DNA from 4 places in the Mesorhizobium cantuariense genome. Region 1 is predicted to be linked to each of the others. Evidence: riboswitches for the same ligand, from Rfam matches in the RefSeq annotation. Region 1 holds a riboswitch; each other region holds the start of a gene.

The links. A riboswitch is a leader RNA that binds a small molecule or an ion and turns the genes downstream of it on or off. The one in region 1 is predicted to bind thiamine pyrophosphate.
Region 2: another riboswitch for thiamine pyrophosphate. It lies ahead of ACFOJ9_RS21105 (YkoF family thiamine/hydroxymethylpyrimidine-binding protein); the one in region 1 lies ahead of thiB (thiamine ABC transporter substrate binding subunit).
Region 3: another riboswitch for thiamine pyrophosphate. It lies ahead of thiC (phosphomethylpyrimidine synthase ThiC); the one in region 1 lies ahead of thiB (thiamine ABC transporter substrate binding subunit).
Region 4: another riboswitch for thiamine pyrophosphate. It lies ahead of thiC (phosphomethylpyrimidine synthase ThiC); the one in region 1 lies ahead of thiB (thiamine ABC transporter substrate binding subunit).

What each region holds. Positions count from the first base shown of each region.
Region 1 covers NZ_JBHRVD010000001.1:6,160,393-6,165,383, forward strand. The annotation lists gene thiP (thiamine/thiamine pyrophosphate ABC transporter permease) at 1-1,268, opposite strand, end outside; gene thiB (thiamine ABC transporter substrate binding subunit) at 1,277-2,275, opposite strand; TPP riboswitch at 2,319-2,433, opposite strand; gene ACFOJ9_RS30105 (thiamine diphosphokinase) at 2,521-3,171, shown strand; gene ACFOJ9_RS30110 (ABC-F family ATP-binding cassette domain-containing protein) at 3,173-4,991, shown strand, end outside.
Region 2 covers NZ_JBHRVD010000001.1:4,362,371-4,367,361, reverse strand. The annotation lists gene msrA (peptide-methionine (S)-S-oxide reductase MsrA) at 1-79, shown strand, start outside; gene ACFOJ9_RS21120 (nucleotidyltransferase family protein) at 152-1,255, opposite strand; gene ACFOJ9_RS21115 (LysR substrate-binding domain-containing protein) at 1,508-1,786, shown strand; gene ACFOJ9_RS21110 (hypothetical protein) at 1,853-2,182, opposite strand; TPP riboswitch at 2,377-2,490, shown strand; gene ACFOJ9_RS21105 (YkoF family thiamine/hydroxymethylpyrimidine-binding protein) at 2,481-3,089, shown strand; gene ACFOJ9_RS21100 (ABC transporter permease) at 3,193-3,945, shown strand; gene ACFOJ9_RS21095 (ABC transporter ATP-binding protein) at 3,942-4,709, shown strand; gene ACFOJ9_RS21090 (ABC transporter substrate-binding protein) at 4,702-4,991, shown strand, end outside.
Region 3 covers NZ_JBHRVD010000001.1:664,157-669,147, forward strand. The annotation lists gene thiO (glycine oxidase ThiO) at 1-785, opposite strand, end outside; gene thiC (phosphomethylpyrimidine synthase ThiC) at 782-2,605, opposite strand; TPP riboswitch at 2,711-2,827, opposite strand; partial or broken gene ACFOJ9_RS03140 (3-oxoacyl-[acyl-carrier-protein] synthase III C-terminal domain-containing protein) at 2,924-3,177, opposite strand; gene ACFOJ9_RS03145 (DUF982 domain-containing protein) at 3,530-3,772, opposite strand; partial or broken gene ACFOJ9_RS03150 (hypothetical protein) at 4,045-4,515, shown strand; gene ACFOJ9_RS03155 (helix-turn-helix domain-containing protein) at 4,684-4,991, shown strand, end outside.
Region 4 covers NZ_JBHRVD010000001.1:1,337,982-1,342,972, reverse strand. The annotation lists gene ACFOJ9_RS06340 (branched-chain amino acid ABC transporter permease) at 1-472, opposite strand, end outside; gene ACFOJ9_RS06335 (ABC transporter substrate-binding protein) at 562-1,764, opposite strand; partial or broken gene ACFOJ9_RS06330 (aspartate 1-decarboxylase) at 2,032-2,411, shown strand; TPP riboswitch at 2,519-2,635, shown strand; gene thiC (phosphomethylpyrimidine synthase ThiC) at 2,740-4,575, shown strand; gene thiO (glycine oxidase ThiO) at 4,572-4,991, shown strand, end outside.

The DNA of each region.
Region 1 (4,991 bases):
GGCATCGCCATCACCGCATTGACGGTGACGACCATGACCGGGGCAATGGCGAAGACATCGCCGGTATGGCGCAGCAACAGGAACCAGCCGGCGCCGACGACGATCGGCGGCACGACCAGCACAAAACCGGCGCCGGTATCGGAGGCGTGTTCGAGCAGTGTCTTTGCGCCGGCACGGCGGTTTAGCGCCAGTGCCCGCCGCGCCATGGTCAGCGCCAGCGACAGCGTCACCGAGAGCAGCGCCGACAGGAAGGCGAGCACCACGCTGGTCAGCGTCGCCTGCCTGACAGTGGCCTCACCGGCCAGCCGGCTGAGATCGGCACCCAACCCGGCAACCACCGTCGCCGCCATCGGCCCGACGACGAACAGCAGCGCCAAGACGATGAGCATGGCGTTCAGCCAGGTCTCGATCCCGCCGACTGAGAGATAGCGGCGTTGCGCGACCGGCAGGTTGGTGTCGCCGACCACATTGGCGCCAAGCCGCGTCAGCGCCAGCACCACGATAAAGGTCAAGGCGATCTGCAGCAGCGTCAGCGTCACCGCGCGTGCGGGATCGAAATCGAAGCGCAGCGCCTGGTAGATGCCGACCTCCAGCGTCGTCGCGGCCGGCCCGCCGCCCAGTATCAGCACGATCGTGAAGGATGTGATGCAGAGCATGAAGACCAGCCCGGCGACTCCCGGCAATGCCGCACGCAGCGTCGGCCATTCGATCAGCCGGAACGCCGGCGGCGCCGCCATGCCGAGCTGGCTCGCCAGGCGCCATTGGTCGGTCGGTATGGTCTGCAGCACCTCGAGGAACAGTCGCGTCGCCAACGGCAGATTGAAGAAGACATGGGCGACGAGAATACCGGACAGGCCATAGATGCCCGGCCAGCTTCCGCCGCCGATCACCGAGAACACGCCGGCGAAATAGCCGGCACGGCCATAAAGCGCCAGGATGCCGAGCGCCGCGACGATGGCCGGCAGCGCCAACGGTACGGCGAAGAGTTGCAGGATGAAGGCGCGGCCAAGGAAGCGTGGATGCCGCGACAGAGCGCGCGCCACCAACAGCGCCGGGCCGACGGAAAGCAACGTCGACAGCGCTGCTTGCCAGAGCGTGAAGCGCATGACGCGCAGCAGATAGGGGTCGAAGGCCGCCCAGGCGCCGGAAAGATCGTGAGCGCCCTCGAAAAGCAGGCCAGCAAACGCGCCGCAGATCACCAGCGCGATTGCGGCGAGCGCCATGATGCCAGCGCCGACGCGGGAATCCGTGGAATGCGCCGGCGCCATCGCGCTGCCTACTTGCTCATCACCGCCAGCCATTCATCCACCCAGGCCTTGCGGTTGGCGGCGACCTCTTCGGGGCTGAACAGCAAGGTCTTGGTCGGCTTAACCAGTTTGTCGAAGGCCGGGTTGAGCGGCTTGTCGGTCTTGCCTGCCGGGAACATCCAGTTGGTCTCGGGGATCGCGTCCTGGAATTTCGGGCCTGTCATGAAGGCCATGAACTTTGCCGCCAGCGGATTCTTGGCCCCCGTCGTGGTGATACCCGCCACCTCGATCTGCAGATACTCGCCCTCCTCGAACGACGCTGCCTGGTAGCGCTCTGTCTTCTCGGCGACCATGTGATAGGCCGGCGACGTCGTGTAGGACAGCACCATCGGCGCCTCGCCCTTGGTGAACAGCCCATAGGCCTCGCTCCAGCCCGGCGTCACGGTCAGCACCTTCGCCTTGAGTTTGGCCCAGGCCTCCGGCGCCTTGTCGCCATAGACCGACTTGACCCACAGAAGCAGGCCGAGGCCCGGCGTCGAGGTGCGCGGATCCTGGATGACGATCTTGTCGTCGGCACTTCCTTCGACCAGCTCTTTCAGGCTTTTCGGCGGCGTCTTCATCTTTTCGGTGTCGTAAACGACGGCGAAATAGCCGTAGTCGAAAGGCACAAAAGTGTCGTCGCTCCAGCCACCCGGCACATTTATGTCGGATACCCCGCCATGCGGCGCGAACAGGCCTGACGCCTTGGCATCGGCGGTGAGATTGGTGTCGAGGCCGAGCACGATATCGGCCTTGGTCGATGCCCCTTCCAGCCTGACCCGGTTGAGCAACGCGACGCCATCGGCGACCGAGACGAACTCGACATCACAGCCGCATTCGGCCTCGAATTCCTTCTTCACCACGGGACCCGGACCCCAGTCGGCGGTAAAGCTCTCATAGGTGTAGACGGTGAGTTTGTCCTTGGCCAAGGCCGGTCCGGACAGGACCACGGCCATTGCTGAGACAAGAGCGTATAAAAGCGTGCGCATCGGCGCCTCCTTCGTTCGAATTAAAAGGAATTGAGGCGTCGGACTGTCCGAAACGTCTAATCCCTCCGCCGGTACAAACCGGATCAGGTTCAGCGGGTTGGCGAGATTGCCTCTCAGCCGGTCCGCGAAGATCGCGTCCGGCACCCCGTTAGAGCGTTTCGACACATAGGCCGGGCCGATCCCCCACGCAAGTGGGAGTTTGCCGCCTTCCGTTTCCGGTGCCGGGCTGGTAAGGGCCACACGATATGAGCACATTCACCATCCTGCTTGGCGGCGATCTCAATCGCACGCCACGACTCGACCGCCAGGTCGAAGGCTCCCGCGTCATCGCCGCCGACGCCGGCATCGGCCATGCGCGGTTGCTGGGCCTTGTCCCGGAACTGTGGGTGGGTGATTTCGATTCTGTGCCCGCCAATCTGCCGGATGATCTCGCCACTGTCCCCCGCCGGACTTTCCCGGCGGAAAAGGACCAGACCGATGGCGAACTGGCAATCGCCGCGGCACTCGAGCGCGGTGCGACCAGCCTGGTGCTCGCCGGTGCTTTCGGCGGCAAGCGCGCCGACCACGCTTTCCTGCATCTGGCGCTTGCCCTGCGGCTGGCCGAGGCCGGGACTGATGTGCTCCTGACCAGCGGCGCCCAGGAAGGCGTCCCGTTGCTGCATGGAAAGGCTGGCTTCGACTATGCCGACGGCACGCTGTTTTCGGTGCTCGGCTTTTCCGAGCTTGCTGGCCTGACCGTCACCGGCGCCAAATGGCCGCTCGATCACGTCAAGGTGGCATTCGGCTCGTCGCTGACCATTTCCAACGAGGTCAAAGGCCACCTCGAAATCGCGCTGGACCATGGCAGCGCGATGCTGCTCGCTCATCCCTATCCCTATCCCTTACCTGAAAGCTGATATGGCCCCGCCCCTTCTCAACCTCGACGGGATAAAACTGACCTTCGGTGGCACGCCGCTGCTCGATGGTGCCGCCTTGACGGCGTCGGCCGGCGACAAGATCGCGCTGGTCGGCCGCAACGGTTCGGGCAAGTCGACGCTGCTGAAGATCGCCGCCGGCCTGATCGAGCCGCAGGACGGCGAGGTGTTCCGCCAGCCCTCGGCAACCGTCCGCTATTTGCCGCAGATGCCCGACATGGAGGGTTTTGCCAGTGTCCGCGCGTATGTCGAGGCGGGGCTTGGCCCTGCTGACGATCCCTACCGCGCCAGCTATCTGATGGAGCATCTCGGCCTGTCGGGTGAGGAGCGTCCGAACGACCTGTCGGGCGGCGAAGCGAGGCGCGCCGCCCTTGCCCGCGTCATGGCGCCGGAGCCCGACATTCTGCTGCTAGATGAGCCGACCAACCATCTCGACCTCTCGGTGATCGAATGGCTGGAAGAGGAGCTTAGCCGAACCTCCTCGGCACTCGTCGTCATCTCGCACGATCGTCGCTTTCTCGAGCGCGTGTCGCGCGCCACCATCTGGCTCGATCGCGGCCAGACCCGCAGGCTGGACAAGGGCTTTGGCCATTTCGAGGAATGGCGCGACCTTGTGCTGGAAGAAGAAGAGCGCGAGCAGCACAAGCTCGGCCGTCAGATCGTGCGTGAGGAGCATTGGCTGCGCTACGGCGTGACGGCGCGACGCAAGCGCAACATGCGCCGTCTCGGCGAATTGCAGACCATGCGCCAGCGTTTCCGCGGCCATCGCGGCGCCGAAGGGTCGGCGACCATGGTGGCGAGCGACGCCGCCGAATCCGGCAAGCTGGTGATCGAGGCCAAGAACATCGAGAAGAACTTTGGCGATCTCACTGTCGTCAAGGGGTTTTCGACCCGCATCCAGCGCGGCGATCGGGTTGGCCTGGTCGGGCCGAACGGCGCCGGCAAGACGACGCTCTTGAAGATGCTGACCGGCGAGATGAAGCCCGACGCCGGTTCGATACGGCTCGGCACCAATCTGGAGATCGCCACGCTCGACCAGAAGCGCGAGGCGGTCGACCCGCAAGAGACGCTGGCGCAGTATCTCACCGACGGGCGCGGCGAAAATCTCGTCATCAATGGCGAGCAGCGCCATGTCGTCTCCTACATGAAGGATTTCCTGTTCAAGCCGGAACAGGCGCGCACGCCGGTACGCGAGCTTTCCGGCGGCGAACGGGCACGCCTGCTGCTGGCGCGCGTGCTGGCGCGGCCGGCAAACCTTCTGGTGCTCGATGAGCCGACCAACGATCTCGACATGGAGACGCTGGAGCTGCTGCAAGAACTGGTTGCCGGCTTTGCCGGCACCGTCATCCTGGTCAGCCACGACCGCGATTTCCTCGACCGCACCGTGACCAGCATCATCGCGCCCGACGGCGCTGGCCGCTGGATCGAATATGCCGGCGGCTATTCCGACATGCTGGCGCAGCGCGGCGGCACTAGGCTGGACGACCGCAAGGCGCGCGCGAAGGCCGAAAACGGCGAAGCGCCAGTGACGACCAAAAGTGAAGCGGCTGCGCCAAAGGGGCCGGCGAAGAAACTGTCGTTCAAGCAGAAATTCGCGCTGGAATCGCTACCCAAGAAAATCGAAGCTGTGATGGCATCAATCTCGAGGCTTGAGAACAACATCGCCGATCCCGCCTATTACGAGCGCGACCCGGCCTCGTTCCAGAAAACCATCGCCGCCCTCGACAAGGAGCGCGCGACGCTGGCTGCGCTTGAAGAAGAGTGGCTGGAGCTGGAGATGTTGCGCGAAGAGATGGAGGGGT
Region 2 (4,991 bases), 1.8 Mb from region 1:
GAAATACCCCAACGGCTACACCTGCCATTTCGTCAGGCCGGGCTGGAAGCTGCCGGTTCGTGAGAAGGCGGTTTCGTAGATTCGCAACTGCGATTTGCCATGCATTGCTGCTCGACGGGGTCGTCGAGCAGGTCATCGCATCCAAACTCCTTTAACCAGCGCGCCTTGTCGCGTCGGTGAAGCCATCGAGCTCTTCACCAATATCCGAAAGTGCCCTTCGAACGATTGTCTCGACCGTGTCTTGCCGATCGGGATCGAGTAAACGAAGACCTCGTTGGATTGCATCGCGCCAGCTGGCACCGCGATTCCATGCTTCGGAGAACACCACGGCGAGATCATCTTGCCGGCGGGCAGCTGCCATCGCCTCGACCAGCAAGCTTGCCTGAAGAACATCTTTTTCCCGTTTTGCCGCGCCGTTTGCATTCGCTTGGCGAAGAGAGGCGACAATCAGTTTGTGGACGGCATATCGCTCGGGTGAGGGGACCAATACCGGGACTCCGGATCGATGCAACAAGACTGTCCTTACGGGTTCGCGGATCAGAAAATCCAGGAATCGCAAGGGTTGTGCCGATGCGCCGCCCAGCGACGGCATCGCGCTCGCGTGGTCGGCGTAGTCGTCGCCACCCCGGTTTGGGGTCAGGAATTCGACCTTGTACCGGGAAGCGTTTTCGAACTGGGTCGTGCGATTGGCATCCGTTCGGTGCGGAATTTCGCGAAACGACGGATCGATATCGCGCAGCACATCCATGATCGGTGGCAGACTGTCGCCCACTTCGACGGAGACCGAGTGAAATTGGGCAAAGTCAGCATCGCCTGTCTGTAGCGCCACCCCCGGCAGCCTTACGCCCAGATATCCGGCGTAGGCCTGGAATGCGACCGTGCCGACAAGTACGCCCCGCAAGCGGAAAAACCCGGCCTTGCCAAGAGCTTCGACGATATCGCCGGTAAATTTTTCCGGCTCCATCAACCCAGCCTCGCGAACAAGCGTCGATACGAGCTTACGACGGCTTTTCAGATCGCTCTTGATTTCCCTGAAGGCGGCGACGCGTTTTGCGATCTCGGGATCGTCGGCCGGACCGACATATCGTCTTGTCGTCTTCGGCCTGGTCTCCTCGAAATACCAGTAGTCGCGGCCTTTTACCGGAACCCGTACGAAATTGCCTGCCGTCGAGAAGTCAGTTTGGAACGAGGCGTCCAGGCTTCGTTGCACGAGTTCAGCGAACAGAGTGCGATAAGCGATATCGATCGATTTCATGGCGGCGTCCGACCAGGGCCTTTGCGTTATAAGAAATTTGCAGTTCTCTTATAACTGCGCGCTTCTGCTCCTGGTTTCAAGTGGTTATAAGAAAATTGCGAAAACCTTATAATCGCCCGACCTGAACATTTTGGCCAACCGCTATGTCAGCTTTCCTCCTATGGTCGGACTGGCGCCATCTTCATACGCCATGTGGCAATCGATCGCGGCAGGCTGCAAGGGTTTCATGCCTGCGTCGGGAATTCGCCCGGGATGGCCAACTTGGTCGCCGTCAATGGTCAGCTGGTCGTTTCCAGCCGCGACATGGCGCTTGCGATGCAGGGCGTCGGCGTTGCCTTCTGGGCGGAAGAGCTGGTGCGTCCGCTGATCGACGCCGGCAAACTGGTCTCGCTGCTGGATGAGTGGTGCGCGCCTTTTCCTGGCTGGTTCCTCTGTTATCAGAAGCAGCGCCATACATCGCCGGCGGTGCGCGCCTTCGTCGATTTCCTGCGGCATGCGCATACCGACCGTCAGACGATGTCCGGCGGTTAACGATGCGCCGCAAACCCGCGGAGCATTCGCTCCGCAGGTTTTGTTTTCGCTCCGATTGGCGACAACTTACTTGCCGCAATGGTTGTCGTTGACTGTCGGCGAAGCCGTGCCCGGCGAGGTGCCGATGGCATCTGGCTGTGCGCCCTGCGGACCGGCCGGGCAGTTTTCATCCGCGTTGGAATTCATGCCGTCGGGCATGCCGGTCGTGCTGTTGGTTATGCCCGGGTCCACAGTGTCCGGCTCGACCGTATTGGGTGAAGCCGGCGTGCTCGGCTCAACCGTCACCGATTTGCCGCTTCCGCCTCCGTTTGCACCGTTGTCGCCAGCGCTTTGCGCCATGGCTGATGTAGCCAGACCAATGGTGAGAGCCGAAGCTGCGAGGATTTTCATGAACATGGTTTGTCTCCATTTCCGTGAACTCGTCGCTCATTTCTACGAAGGTGATCGCATCGCGACTGTGGGGACAACCGGTCGCGGCAGCGAAGGTTCCCGATAAAATTCCGCTCAGGCGCACCATGCCTGGCGCAATGCTATTGGCGCAGCGCACTGAAAAAACGGCTTTCCCTTCAGCTCGAATGGTGCTTTAACTTGCGCATCCACAGGGGTGCTCCGTACGGTCGGGGCTGAGACGGGGGCGGCAAGCCCACAGACCCTAGAAGCTGATCTGGGTAATACCAGCGGAGCGAGGCGGGCGATGTTTTCAGGCGCACAGATTTCCCTATATCCCATGGCCGACGATTTCGTCGGCGTCATCCTTGGCGCGCTCGGCGCGCTCGATCCTTACCGCGACAAGCTCAGGATCGAGACCGACGACATCTCGACCTTGCTGGTCGGGCCGCCCGAAGTGCTGTTTCCCGCCATGCGCGACCTCTTCGTGGCGGCGGCACGCAGCGGCAAACATTGCGTGTTGTCGGCCACTATCTCGCGCGGCTGCCCGGGCGAGCCGGATGATCCGATCTGCCGCTCCGATGCACTTGGTGGGCCTGTCGGACCACTCGGCCCACGCAAAGATGCGGCCATCGCGGCGGTGCGCAATGCTGCTGCCACCGGCCAGCCGGCGGCCGCGCAGTTCTCGCTCTATGTGATGGGCACCGACGACCACATGGACGAGATCTACGGCTGCATCGACTTTCTCAAGCAGTCCGGCGTCTATGAGCGTTCCAAGCATTTCTGCACGAAATTGCGCGGTGATGCCGGTGCGATCTTTTCGGCGCTGGACGAAGCTTTCTGCCGCTTCGGACCAGGCGCCGGTCACGTAACCCTCGACGTCACGGTCTCGGCCAACAGCCCGTCGGCTGTCTGAGCCAGTCGCGCTCTCGCGCGGCCGTCAAAGGTTATCTCCCGTGGTCTCATCATCAGTCGCTTCGCGCCCGATCGCGAGCCTTCTTGTCAAGGCAGGACCGGCCATGATCTCGGTCGGGCTGCTCCTGCTGGCGTGGGAGCTTTATGCCACCTATTCCGGCATCAAGCCGACGATCCTGCCGGCGCCGTCGCGCGTCTTCGAGCAAGCGATGCTCAATCGTGAGGCGTTGGCCGACAACGCGATGCCGACCATCCGTGCCACGCTACTCGGCTTTGCCTGTTCGCTCAGCGCCGCCTTTGCGCTGTCGATGCTGGTCGACTTCTTCCAGCCGCTGCGCCGCGCGTTGTTTCCCGTCTTCATCGTCAGCCAGACCTTGCCGCTGGTGGCGATTGCGCCGCTGGTGGTGCTGTGGTTCGGCTTCGGACTGGCACCCAAGATCATGCTGGTGGCGCTGGTCACCTTCTTTCCGATGCTGGTGGCATTGGTCGAGGGTTATGAGGCGACGGAGGCCGAGATCGGGCAAATGCTGCGCGCCATGGGAGCTGGGCGCTGGCGCATCTTCGTGCTGGCACGGCTGCCTTCGGCGCTGCCTTACTTCTTTGCTGGCCTGAGGATCTCCATCACTTATGCCGTGGTCGGCGCGATCTTTGCCGAATATGCCGGTGCCGCGAAGGGGCTGGGCATCTACATGCTCAACGCCAAGAACAATTTCCGCCCCGATCTGGTGCTGGCCGCCGTCGGTGTCAGCGCCGCGCTGACACTTGTCCTGTTCGGGTTGACGGTGCTGTTGCAGCGCCTTGCCATGCCTTGGGACCGCACCGGCAAGGATACCGCAGCGAAGAGGCTGTGGCGATGAGCCGGCTCGAGCTGCGTCATGTGCGCAAGGCGTTCGGTGGGCTCGACGTGCTGGCCGATATTTCGCTGAGTGTCGGCGCTGGTGAGTTCGTCTCGATCCTCGGGCCCTCGGGCGCCGGCAAGTCGACGCTGTTCCAGCTTCTGACCGGCGCCGAGCATGGCGAGGGCGAGATGCTGTTCGACGGCGCGCGCCTCGATGACCACGGCAAGCACTTCGCCTTCATGCCGCAACGCGACGCGCTGATGCCGTGGCGGCGCATCCTCGACAACACGACGCTCGGGCTCGAAGTGCAAGGCATCAGGCGCAAGGCGGCGCGGGCGCGCGTCGCGCCGCTGTTTGCCGAATTCGGGCTCGCCGGCTTCGAGCGGCATTTTCCCGCGCAGCTGTCCGGCGGCATGCGCCAGCGCGCGGCCCTGCTGCGCACCGTGGTGCAAGAGCGCGACATGCTGCTGCTCGACGAGCCGTTCGGCGCGCTCGATGCACTGACCCGCACCGCCATGCAGCGCTGGCTCGAACAGATGTGGCGGCACCACCGCTGGACGGCGCTCCTAATCACCCATGACGTGCGCGAAGCCGTGTTCCTGTCCGACCGCGTCTATGTGCTGTCGGCGCGCCCGGCCCGCATCGTCCGTGAAATCAAGGTGCCGCTGCCGCGCCCGCGCAGCCTTGGCGGCGATGCCGCGCGCCAGGCAAGCGCGCTCGAGGCCGAAATCCTCGACATCATCCTCAACCCCAACCCATCCAAAGGACACGATCATGACTGACTTGACACGCCGGCAGGCCTTGTTGCTGACCCTTGCCACCGGTCTTCCCTTGGTTGCCGGAACGGGTCGGGCTCGAGCGCAATCGGCGGCACAAAAGGTCACCGTCGCCCTCGACTGGACGGTCAACACCAACCACATCGGACTGTTCGTTGCCCGCGACAAGGGCTTCTATCGCGAGGCCGGGCTCGAGGTCGACATCCTGCCCTACAGCGATACCGGTGCAGGCACGCTGGTCGCAAACCGCGTCGCCGATTTCGGCATCAACGGCACCATCAGCCTGTT
Region 3 (4,991 bases), 5.5 Mb from region 1:
GCCTCGCCGAAGGCTGGATGGAGCGCGCAGGCCGTGCCCAGAAGCTCCATCATAGAGCGGACCGTGACCGGTCCAGCGCCGTCGCTCTCGATCATCGTCGCGCCGATCATGAAACGATGGTTGGCGCGCGGTACCGTGTATAGCGGAAAGCGCGGATGAAGCAGCCGCACGGGGCGCGATAGCGCGATATCAGGCGTGTGCAGGATCATCATCTCGCCGCGCACGCCGCGCAGCCTTCCGTCGTCCGCCGCCATTCCCGTGCAGTCGATCTCGTGCTCGAACCCGGGAAGCTGCCGCGCGTCCGTGGCGAAGCTGATGTCGACACCCATCGCGACAAGCTTGTCGTGAAGCGCCGCCATCGCCCGGCGCGGGTCGAGATGCGCCTCGCCGGGGAAGAACAGCCCACGCCGGAAACGCCCGGCGAGATCGGGCTCCAGCCGCGCGATTTCCGCTTCATCGAGCCAGCGATGGCCCGAGGTGCGGCCGGCGAAGCGGTCCAGCTCGCCGCTGTCACGCGGCGGCGCCACAACCAGTGTTCCGGCCTGCGTCACCTGACCAGGCAGCACCGCCTCCCACCAGTCGGCGGCGCCGCGCCCGAGATCCAGCACCGGCTGCTCGGCGCTTTCGCGCTCGCACCACGGCGCCAGCATGCCGCCGGCGAACCACGATGCATTGCCTCCACGGCCGTGCCGGACGTCGGCGACGGTGACCGCCGCGCCGCGTCTGGCCAATTCGAAGGCCGCCGTGAGGCCGGCGACGCCGGCCCCTTTGACCAGCACCCTCATGACGGCCCTGGTCCTTTGGGCGCGCTGTCGCTCACCGGCATGTAGAGATTGCCGCCATCGCGATATTTTTCCGCCATCGCCGCCATTCCTTCCTTCTGCGCTTCGGCACGAATGTCGTGGGAGATGCGCATGGAGCAGAATTTCGGCCCGCACATCGAGCAGAAGTGCGCCAGTTTGTGCGCCTCCTTTGGCAAAGTCTGGTCGTGGAAGGAGCGCGCCGTTTCGGGATCGAGCGACAGGTTGAACTGATCCTCCCAGCGGAACTCGAAGCGCGCGCGGGAAAGGGCATCATCCCTGACTTTCGCCGCCGGGTGGCCCTTGGCGAGGTCGGCGGCGTGCGCGGCTATCTTGTAGGTGATCACGCCGGTCTTGACGTCGTTGCGGTCCGGCAGCCCAAGATGCTCCTTCGGCGTCACGTAACAGAGCATCGCGGTGCCGAACCAGCCGATCATCGCGGCACCGATGCCCGACGTGATGTGGTCGTAGCCCGGCGCTATGTCCGTCGTCAGCGGCCCGAGCGTATAGAAGGGCGCTTCACCGCAGATTGCGAGCTGCTTGTCCATGTTCTGCTTGATCTTGTGCATGGGGACGTGGCCAGGCCCTTCGATCATCACCTGGCAATCCTTCGCCCATGCGATCTTCGTCAGTTCGCCAAGCGTTTCCAGTTCGGCGAATTGCGCGGCGTCGTTGGCGTCGGCGATCGAACCGGGGCGAAGTCCATCGCCGAGCGAGAACGAAACGTCATAGGCGCGGCAGATGTCGCAGATCTCCTCGAAATGCTCGTAGAGGAAGCTCTCCTTGTGATGGTGCAGGCACCACTTCGCCATGATCGAGCCGCCTCGGCTGACGATGCCGGTAACCCGCTCCACCGTGAGCGGGATGTAATGCAGCCTCACGCCAGCATGGATGGTGAAATAGTCGACGCCTTGCTCGGCCTGCTCGATCAGGGTGTCGCGATAGACTTCCCAAGTCAGGTCCTCGGCGATGCCGCCGACCTTTTCGAGTGCCTGATAGAGCGGCACGGTGCCGATCGGCACCGGCGAATTGCGCACGATCCATTCGCGGATGTTGTGGATGTTGCGGCCGGTCGACAGATCCATCACCGTGTCGGCGCCCCAGCGGATCGCCCAGACCATCTTTTCGACTTCCTCGGCCATCGAGGAGGTGACGGCGGAATTGCCGATATTGGCATTGATCTTCACCAGGAAATTGCGGCCGATGATCATCGGCTCGCTCTCGGGATGATTGATGTTGGCGGGGATGATCGCGCGCCCGCGCGCCAGCTCGTCGCGCACGAATTCCGGCGTGACGAAATCGGGAAGCTCCGCGCCGAAGGCTTCGCCGTCGCGTTGCAGCTTGCCGTGCAGGATCTCGCGGCCAAGGTTCTCGCGGATGGCGACGAACTCCATTTCAGGCGTGATGATGCCGGCCCGGGCATAGGCAAGCTGGGTCACCGCCTTCCCAGCCTTGGCCTTGAGCGGTCTGTTGCGAATGGGGAATTCCGGCGTCAGACGCTCGCCCACGGCGAAGCCGTTGTCTTCCGGCTGCACATGGCGGCCGTCATAGGCCTCGACATCGCCGCGCGCCGTGATCCAGTCTTGCCGCAGCCGTGTGAGGCCTTTCTCAATGCTCGTTTCGATCGTCGGATCGGTGTATGGGCCGGATGGATCGTAGACCGTCACGGGCGGTTCGCCCGCCGTCGGGTGGACGGAGATTTCGCGCATCGGCACCCTGATCTGTGGATGGAGGACGCCGGATTTGTGGATTTTTCGTGAGGCAGGCAGCGGTCCCGTGGAAACCGCTGGGGTCAAGGCATTCATTTGAGGCTCCTTTGCTCATTTGCATTGGAGACCCAGTTCTGTGCCGGAAGGATGAAAAGACGCTTTGGCCGACCTGCTCGAGACAGGTCTTCGGGCATAAACTCCCGCAAAGCGCTTGCACCGTCCCTACGCCAGTATGAACTGGATCAGGTTCAACGGGTCACTGCGCTGCGAAAGCCAGCAGTATCTCAGCCCCTTGTCGGGACCCCCCTGGTGAATGTCTGGAGTTGAACGGGACGGCGCCGCTTTGTCAAGCGCCTGTCGACCGGCCATCCATCTCACTCGGACAGTTTTGGCCCGTGGGCGGCCACCGCTCGGCTATATTCCAACGACGACAGCGCCGCCGCTCAAGCCCGCTCCCGCCGCCGCCAGAAGAACTTTTTCGCCAGGCCGAAATGGCTTCGTCTGGTGGCCAGTGACAGCGACAGCGGGATCGTCGCGGCGGAAGAATTGCCGTATTCGGCGATCGTCTTGACGACAGCACGATCGGCAAGGCCAAGGTTTTTCCCTACGGCATCAAAAATGCGGGCATTGGCCTGGTGCGGCACGAAGCGGTCGATGTCCTGCGGCTTGTGCGTGAGGCGGCTTCTTCTTCGACAACTCCAGAGGCCCTCATGCAGGTCATCGACGGCGAGCCCGTCGTCGTGGAGATCCGCAAGGGGGGCAGCGCCGACGGCGTGCCGGAGAAGCAATGCGGCCCTTCTGGCGGCGACGACAGGGTTGCGTTCCACCAACCGGAAAGACCTCCGCCGCAAACCTGAGCTTGGCGGATGATCCAACGAATCAATCTTGCGCGACGAGCGCAGCACTCGATACGCAGCTATGTATCGCGGCTACAAGAGTAAGCGTTCGTTCGATCTATTTGTCTGCGTTACTGCTCTTGTGGGGGTTTTGAAGTAATTGAGGCTATTATAATCTTGGAACTCAATCACTGCGCAGAATTTTCGCTTCTAACGCCGCCACAACGAAAGCCCGTCTGGCAACCAGCGGGTGGGCTTCGCCACGCAGAACCTGAAGGCATGCATCCATAGCCAGTTTCCGCTTCTTCGTCTGATCATGGAAGCTCCGGAGCAGAATCGTGGCCGCGTCGTTCACATCGAAAATGACGCGCTCACGGTCATGTCGGCCAACTTGCACCACCACGGGTCGGACGAACCTGCTCGACATCCAATTACACCCTCAATACCGAGCTTGGTGCGGTCTGCGCCTGCCATGACGTCGGCTCGTTTCATACATGTATTGCCGAGGGCCGAATAGGGCCAGCAGACCTTGCCGGCCTTCACACTTCGTGCGCCAGCCACCTGGCGCAAACTCTGCTGCAATGCCGGCGCTTCTGGCGGCGGGCGGGGATGCCGGCAGAGGTAGAGGGCGGGCGGGCCTGCAGCGGCGGGTGAAGGTCCGGGAGAGAGGCTCCCGGCGTCCGCCGCGGAGCAGCAACCATGACACAAATGGAATTTCACACGCCCGTCCGTAACGCGCGTGCCGGTTACAAGGTCGACGTCAGCCGCGGCCAGCGTATCGGTCGCGTGTCGTCGGAGTGGTTCAATCGGCCGGCCGACGAGCGCTACCTTTCTCTCACCGATCTCCATAATTCGGTGAAATGGCGAACCGAACGCATCAAGACCCGCCTCGTCGAAAGCGAACTGATCCGCGTCGACGCCAGCCGCGACGATCGGGAGCGCCTGTGGCTAATGCTGCCCGATGCGCATGCCCCTGTTGCACCCACGCATTGGAGTTTTGGCCAACTCGCCAGCCTGGTCGGCGCGCCGGCCACCTATCTGCGCCAGCTTCCAGCGCCGCTGGCTGCCATCAATCTGCAGCACGGCCTGCTGTCCCATCGCGAGCTTGTGAAAACCTTGGAGGCAAAAGACGGGCGCAGCGAGCTTCGCGCCGTCACCGGCCCGGATTATAACTGACTGGGGAGAGCGCATCTTCATTCCGTTGCCGGGTGTGGACGGTGGAGTGCCGGTCGAAGACCCGATCGAAGACGTCGAGATTGATGTGCCGGTGAAGCGCAAGGCGGCATAATGTTTAATAGATCGCGGCTTACCGTGGCTCGTAAGCGGGCCGGCCTGACGATGAAAGAACTCGCTGCAAAGACTGGTATCGAACCACGTACGGTCACGGGCTATGAAGCGGGGGAGTATCTTCCGAGCGAGGATGTTGCCAAGAAGCTTGCTCGCACTTTGGGATTTCCCCTTTCCTTTTTTCTGTCGGATGATCTGGACATTCCGCGCGAAGAGGGGGTCAGCTTCCGATCGATGAGCAAAATGACGGCCCGCCAGCGAGACGGGGCGATTGCCGCAGGGGCAATTGCGTTCTTGATGTCTGACTGGTTGGATACAGAGTTTGATCTGCCCGTCTCTGCTGTGCCCGATATGCGAGA
Region 4 (4,991 bases), 4.8 Mb from region 1:
GCATGTAGAGAACGAAGGCCGCGATGAAGACCAGTGCGAGCACGCCGACCAGCATACGGTCATAGGGCATGATGATACCGCCCTCGTTGAATACGCCCTTGACGATCTTGGGTACGCCGCGCTGCTTTTCGCCGAAGATGAGCAGGATGACGGCATCGAAGAAGAATGCCGTCGCAGCCGCCAGCAGCATCGTGCTTTCCTCGCGCAGACTTCGCTTGATGACGGTTCGGAAAAGATATTTCTCCATCAGCGCGCCGATGATGGCGAGTGTGACGCCGGACGCCAGCAAGGCGACGACGAAGGGCAGCCCAAGCTGGCCGTATAGTGTGTAGGTGATGAAGCCGCCCAGCACATACATCTGCCCGTGGGCAAAGTTGAGGACATTCATCAAGGCGAAGATGAGCGTCAGCCCCAATGCGATCAGCGCATATTGGGCGCCGAGGTAGAATCCGTTTGCGATGACCTGTTCCATTCCATGGACGCCTTCAATCTTCCGAGGGACCCGGAGAATGCTCCGGGTCCCCGGCAACGCGGGAGGAAGAAACCGCAGGGAAGCTAACCCTAGTCGACCGTGCCGACGAACAGGGTCTGGAAGGCACCGTCCTTGTACTCGTTGACCACCATCGGCACCGCGAGCTGGCGCTTCTGGCCGAAGGAGGTCGTGCCGACATAGCTCAGCTTGGCATCGCCCTTCAGGTAGGGGTTGGGCGCCGAGAAGGTGTCCATGGTCTTCTTGAATTCGTCGACATTGTCGATCGCCGCCGGATTGGCCTTCAGCGTATCGATGATGTACTCGAGCGCATAGACCTTGGTGTTGGACTCGTCGTTGTACTCACCGAACATCTTGGTGTAGCGGTCGACGAATTCCTTCATCGCGTCCGAGGCGATCTCGGGTGTGGAGGCGCCACCGACGGAGATGAAGCCGTTGGCGTATTCGCCCGCACCTTCCTCGAGAACCTTTGCGTCCTGTGCCGTTTCGGTCGAGATCAGGCCCTCGAAGCCGAGCTCGCGGGCGGCGCGGATGAGCAGCGGCGCATTGGCCGGCGCGACGCCTGACAGTACGAGCAGGTCGGGCTTCAGCGCAACGATCGGCGTGAGCACCGGCGTGAAGTCGCGCGTATCGTTCTGGTAGGTGTCGTTCTGGGCGACAATCTTGAGGCCGAGCGCCTTGGCTGCCTCAACGCCGCCGTCACGCTGGCTCAACGGATCCGATTCATTGGCGGCAACGAAGGCGATCGTCTTCACGCCCTTGTTTTCCTTGAGGTATTTGTAGATCGCCGGGCCCGATTGATAGTTAGCGATCATGCCGAGCACGGCATTCGAGGCAGGCTTCTGATAAAGCGCCTTGGGGAAAGCGTAAGGGAAATAGATGATGCCGTTGGCCTCGGCGACCGGGCGCACGGCGGCAGCACCGTCATCGACATTCGGGCCGACCACATAGTGGATGCCCTCCTGCGCCATCTTTTCCATGCCGGCAATGGCGCGCTTGGGGTCTTTCTGATCGTCGAACGTAACGATGTTGACGTTGTAGGTGGCGTCGCCAATCTTGACGCCGCCGGTCTCGTTGATCCAGGCGGCACGCGTCTGCATCGAACGTACGTTCGACGTGCCCCAGGCGGCGGCGGGGCCACTGGTGACACCGACGAAACCGATCTTCAGTTCCTTGTTCTGGGCCTCCGCGGACGGCATGCCCGCAGCGGCCATAGCGAGAGCGGAGACGGCGCCAAGCACCATCGATTTGAGAGTCGAGCGTCGGTTGATCATTCTGGCATTTCCCCTTCTGGTTATCGCGCTTTGTGTTTGCTCTTTGGCTGCGCGGATGCCCTAAGGGAAACCTCTAGCGCAAGATTGTCAACACAGTTTTGATATTTTGTGTACAATCTTATCGCGGATTGCAGACCGAGGGGCAGAGAAGACGCATCCTGCACTGCTGCGGCAAGCGATATCCTCTCGCCCGCAGGCAGTTGGAGATAGCCTTCAAAAGCGTTCCCCAAGCCAAGGACCCCGGGGAACCTCAACTTCCATGGATCGATAACGCTGGACCTGCCCACTGCGATGCGGCCTGGATCCTGCCGATGGAATTCGTGGAGATATGGAACAAGAATTCCGGGGCGCGGATTTCGACCTATGTCATTCTCGGTAAGCGCGGCTCACGGTGCTGCATCCTCAATGGTGCGGCCGCCCGCACCTTTCAGCCCGGCGACCAGATCATTGTCTGCAACTCCATCTACCTGGACGAAACGAAAATCACCTCGCTGAAGCCGAGGATCGTCACGTTCGACCAGGATAACCACATACGCGACCGCTTGAGCTACTCGGTCGATCTTGATGCGCACGGCCGATACAGTTTCTCCATCCTTGACGAGACGAATGCGGCTTTGGCCATTCCTGCCTTGGTCTCCGGGGCGTGACCTGTCCCCGACGCATGCGCGAGCTTTTCTGCCCGGTCTGATTGGCCGCCGATCAGCGCCGCGGGCCGAATGCGCTTGACAAAATAGCGCCGGCCCGTTCAATTCGGCGCATTCACCAGGGGAGTCCCGGCAAGGGGCTGAGATACTGCTGGCTTTCGCGGCGCAGTGACCCGTTGAACCTGATCCAGTTCATACTGGCGTAGGGACGGTGCAAGCGCTTTGCGGGAGTTCACGCCCGAAGTCCTGTTTCGAACAGGCGGCCAAAGCGTCTTTTCATCCTTCCGGCACAGAACTGGGTCTCCAATGCAGATGAGCAAAGGAGCCTCAAATGAATGCCTTGACCCCAGCGGTTTCGACGGGGCCGCTACCTGCCTCACGAAAGATATACAAATCTGGCGTCATCCATCCGCAGATCAGGGTGCCGATGCGCGAAATCTCCGTCCATCCGACGGCGGGCGAACCGCCCGTGACGGTCTACGATCCGTCCGGCCCATACACTGATCAGACGGTCGAAACGAGCATAGAAAAAGGCCTCGCCCGGCTCCGGCAAGACTGGATCGCTGCGCGCGGCGATGTCGAGACTTATGACGGCCGCCATGTCCGGCCGGAAGACAACGGCTTCGCGGCGGGCGAGCGCTTGACGCCGGAATTCCCCGTTCGCAATAGACCGCTCAAGGCCAGGGCCGGCAACGCGGTGACCCAAATTGCCTATGCGCGCGCCGGAATCATCACGCCCGAAATGGAGTTCGTCGCCATCCGCGAGAATCTCGGCCGCGAGATTTTGCACGGCAAGCTGTCGCGAGACGGCGAGAGCTTCGGCGCGGACATTCCCGATTTTGTCACGCCGGAATTCGTGCGCGACGAGGTGGCGCGGGGGCGCGCAATCATTCCCGCCAACATCAACCATCCCGAAAGCGAGCCGATGATCATCGGTCGCAATTTCCTGGTGAAGATCAATGCCAATATCGGTAACTCCGCCGTCACGTCGTCGATGGCCGAAGAGGTCGAAAAGATGGTGTGGGCGATCCGCTGGGGCGCCGATACGGTGATGGACCTGTCGACCGGCCGCAACATCCACAACATCCGGGACTGGATCGTGCGCAACGCGCCGGTACCGATCGGCACGGTGCCGCTTTACCAGGCGCTCGAGAAGGTCGGCGGCATCGCCGAGGATCTGACTTGGGAGGTCTACCGCGACACGCTGATCGAACAGGCCGAACAGGGCGTCGACTATTTCACCATCCACGCCGGCGTGCGGCTTCACTACATCCCGCTGACCGTTGACCGTGTGACGGGCATCGTCTCTCGCGGTGGGTCGATCATGGCCAAATGGTGCCTGCACCATCACCGGGAAAGCTTCCTCTATGAGCATTTCGCGGAGATCTGCGACATCTGCCGCGCCTATGATGTGTCCTTCTCACTTGGCGACGGCCTTCGTCCCGGCTCGATCGCCGATGCCAACGACGCGGCGCAATTCGCCGAATTGGAAACGCTCGGCGAGCTGACGAAGATCGCCTGGGCGAAGGATTGCCAGGTGATGATCGAAGGGCCTGGCCACGTGCCGATGCACAAGATCAAGGAGAACATGGACAAGCAGCTCACTGTCTGCGGCGAGGCGCCGTTCTATACGCTTGGACCGCTGACGACCGACATCGCGCCGGGCTATGACCACATCACCTCAGGCATCGGCGCCGCCATGATCGGCTGGTTCGGCACCGCCATGCTCTGCTACGTCACGCCGAAGGAACATCTCGGCCTTCCCGATCGCAACGACGTCAAGATTGGCGTGATCACCTACAAGATCGCCGCCCATGCCGCCGACCTGGCGAAGGGCCATCCCGCGGCGAAAGTCAGGGATGATGCCCTTTCCCGCGCGCGCTTCGAGTTCCGCTGGGAGGACCAGTTCAACCTGTCGCTCGACCCCGAAACGGCGCGGTCCTTTCACGACCAGACCTTGCCCAAGAAGGCGCATAAGCTGGCACATTTCTGCTCGATGTGCGGGCCGAAATTCTGCTCCATGCGTATTTCTCACGACATCCGCGCCGAGGCACAGAAAGAGGGCATGGCGGCGATGGCGGCGAAATACCGCGAGGGCGGCGATCTCTACATGCCTGCTGACGAGACCGGCGTACCGCTCATGCCAGAGGCGCCGGAACCGTCATGAGGGTGCTGGTCAAAGGGGCCGGCGTCGCCGGCCTCACCGCCGCCTTCGAACTCGCCGCTCGCGGCGCGGCGGTGACCGTCGTCGAGACCCGGCATGGCCTCGGTGGCAATGCGTCGTGGTTCGCCGGCGGCATGCTGGCGCCATGGTGCGAGCGTGAAAGCGCCGAGCAGCCGGTGCTGGATCTCGGACGCGACGCCGCCGACTGGTGGGATGCGGCACTGCCGGGTCAGGTGACACGGGCCGGAACGCTGGTCGTTGCGACACCGCGTGACACTGGCGAGCTCGACCGGTTCGCCAGTCGCACGTCGGGGCATCGGCGTGTCGAGGAAGACGAAATCGCGATCCTGGAGCCCGACCTCGCCGGCCGCTTCCGCTGCGGACTGCTGTTCCCCGGCGAGGCCCATCTCGACCCGCGC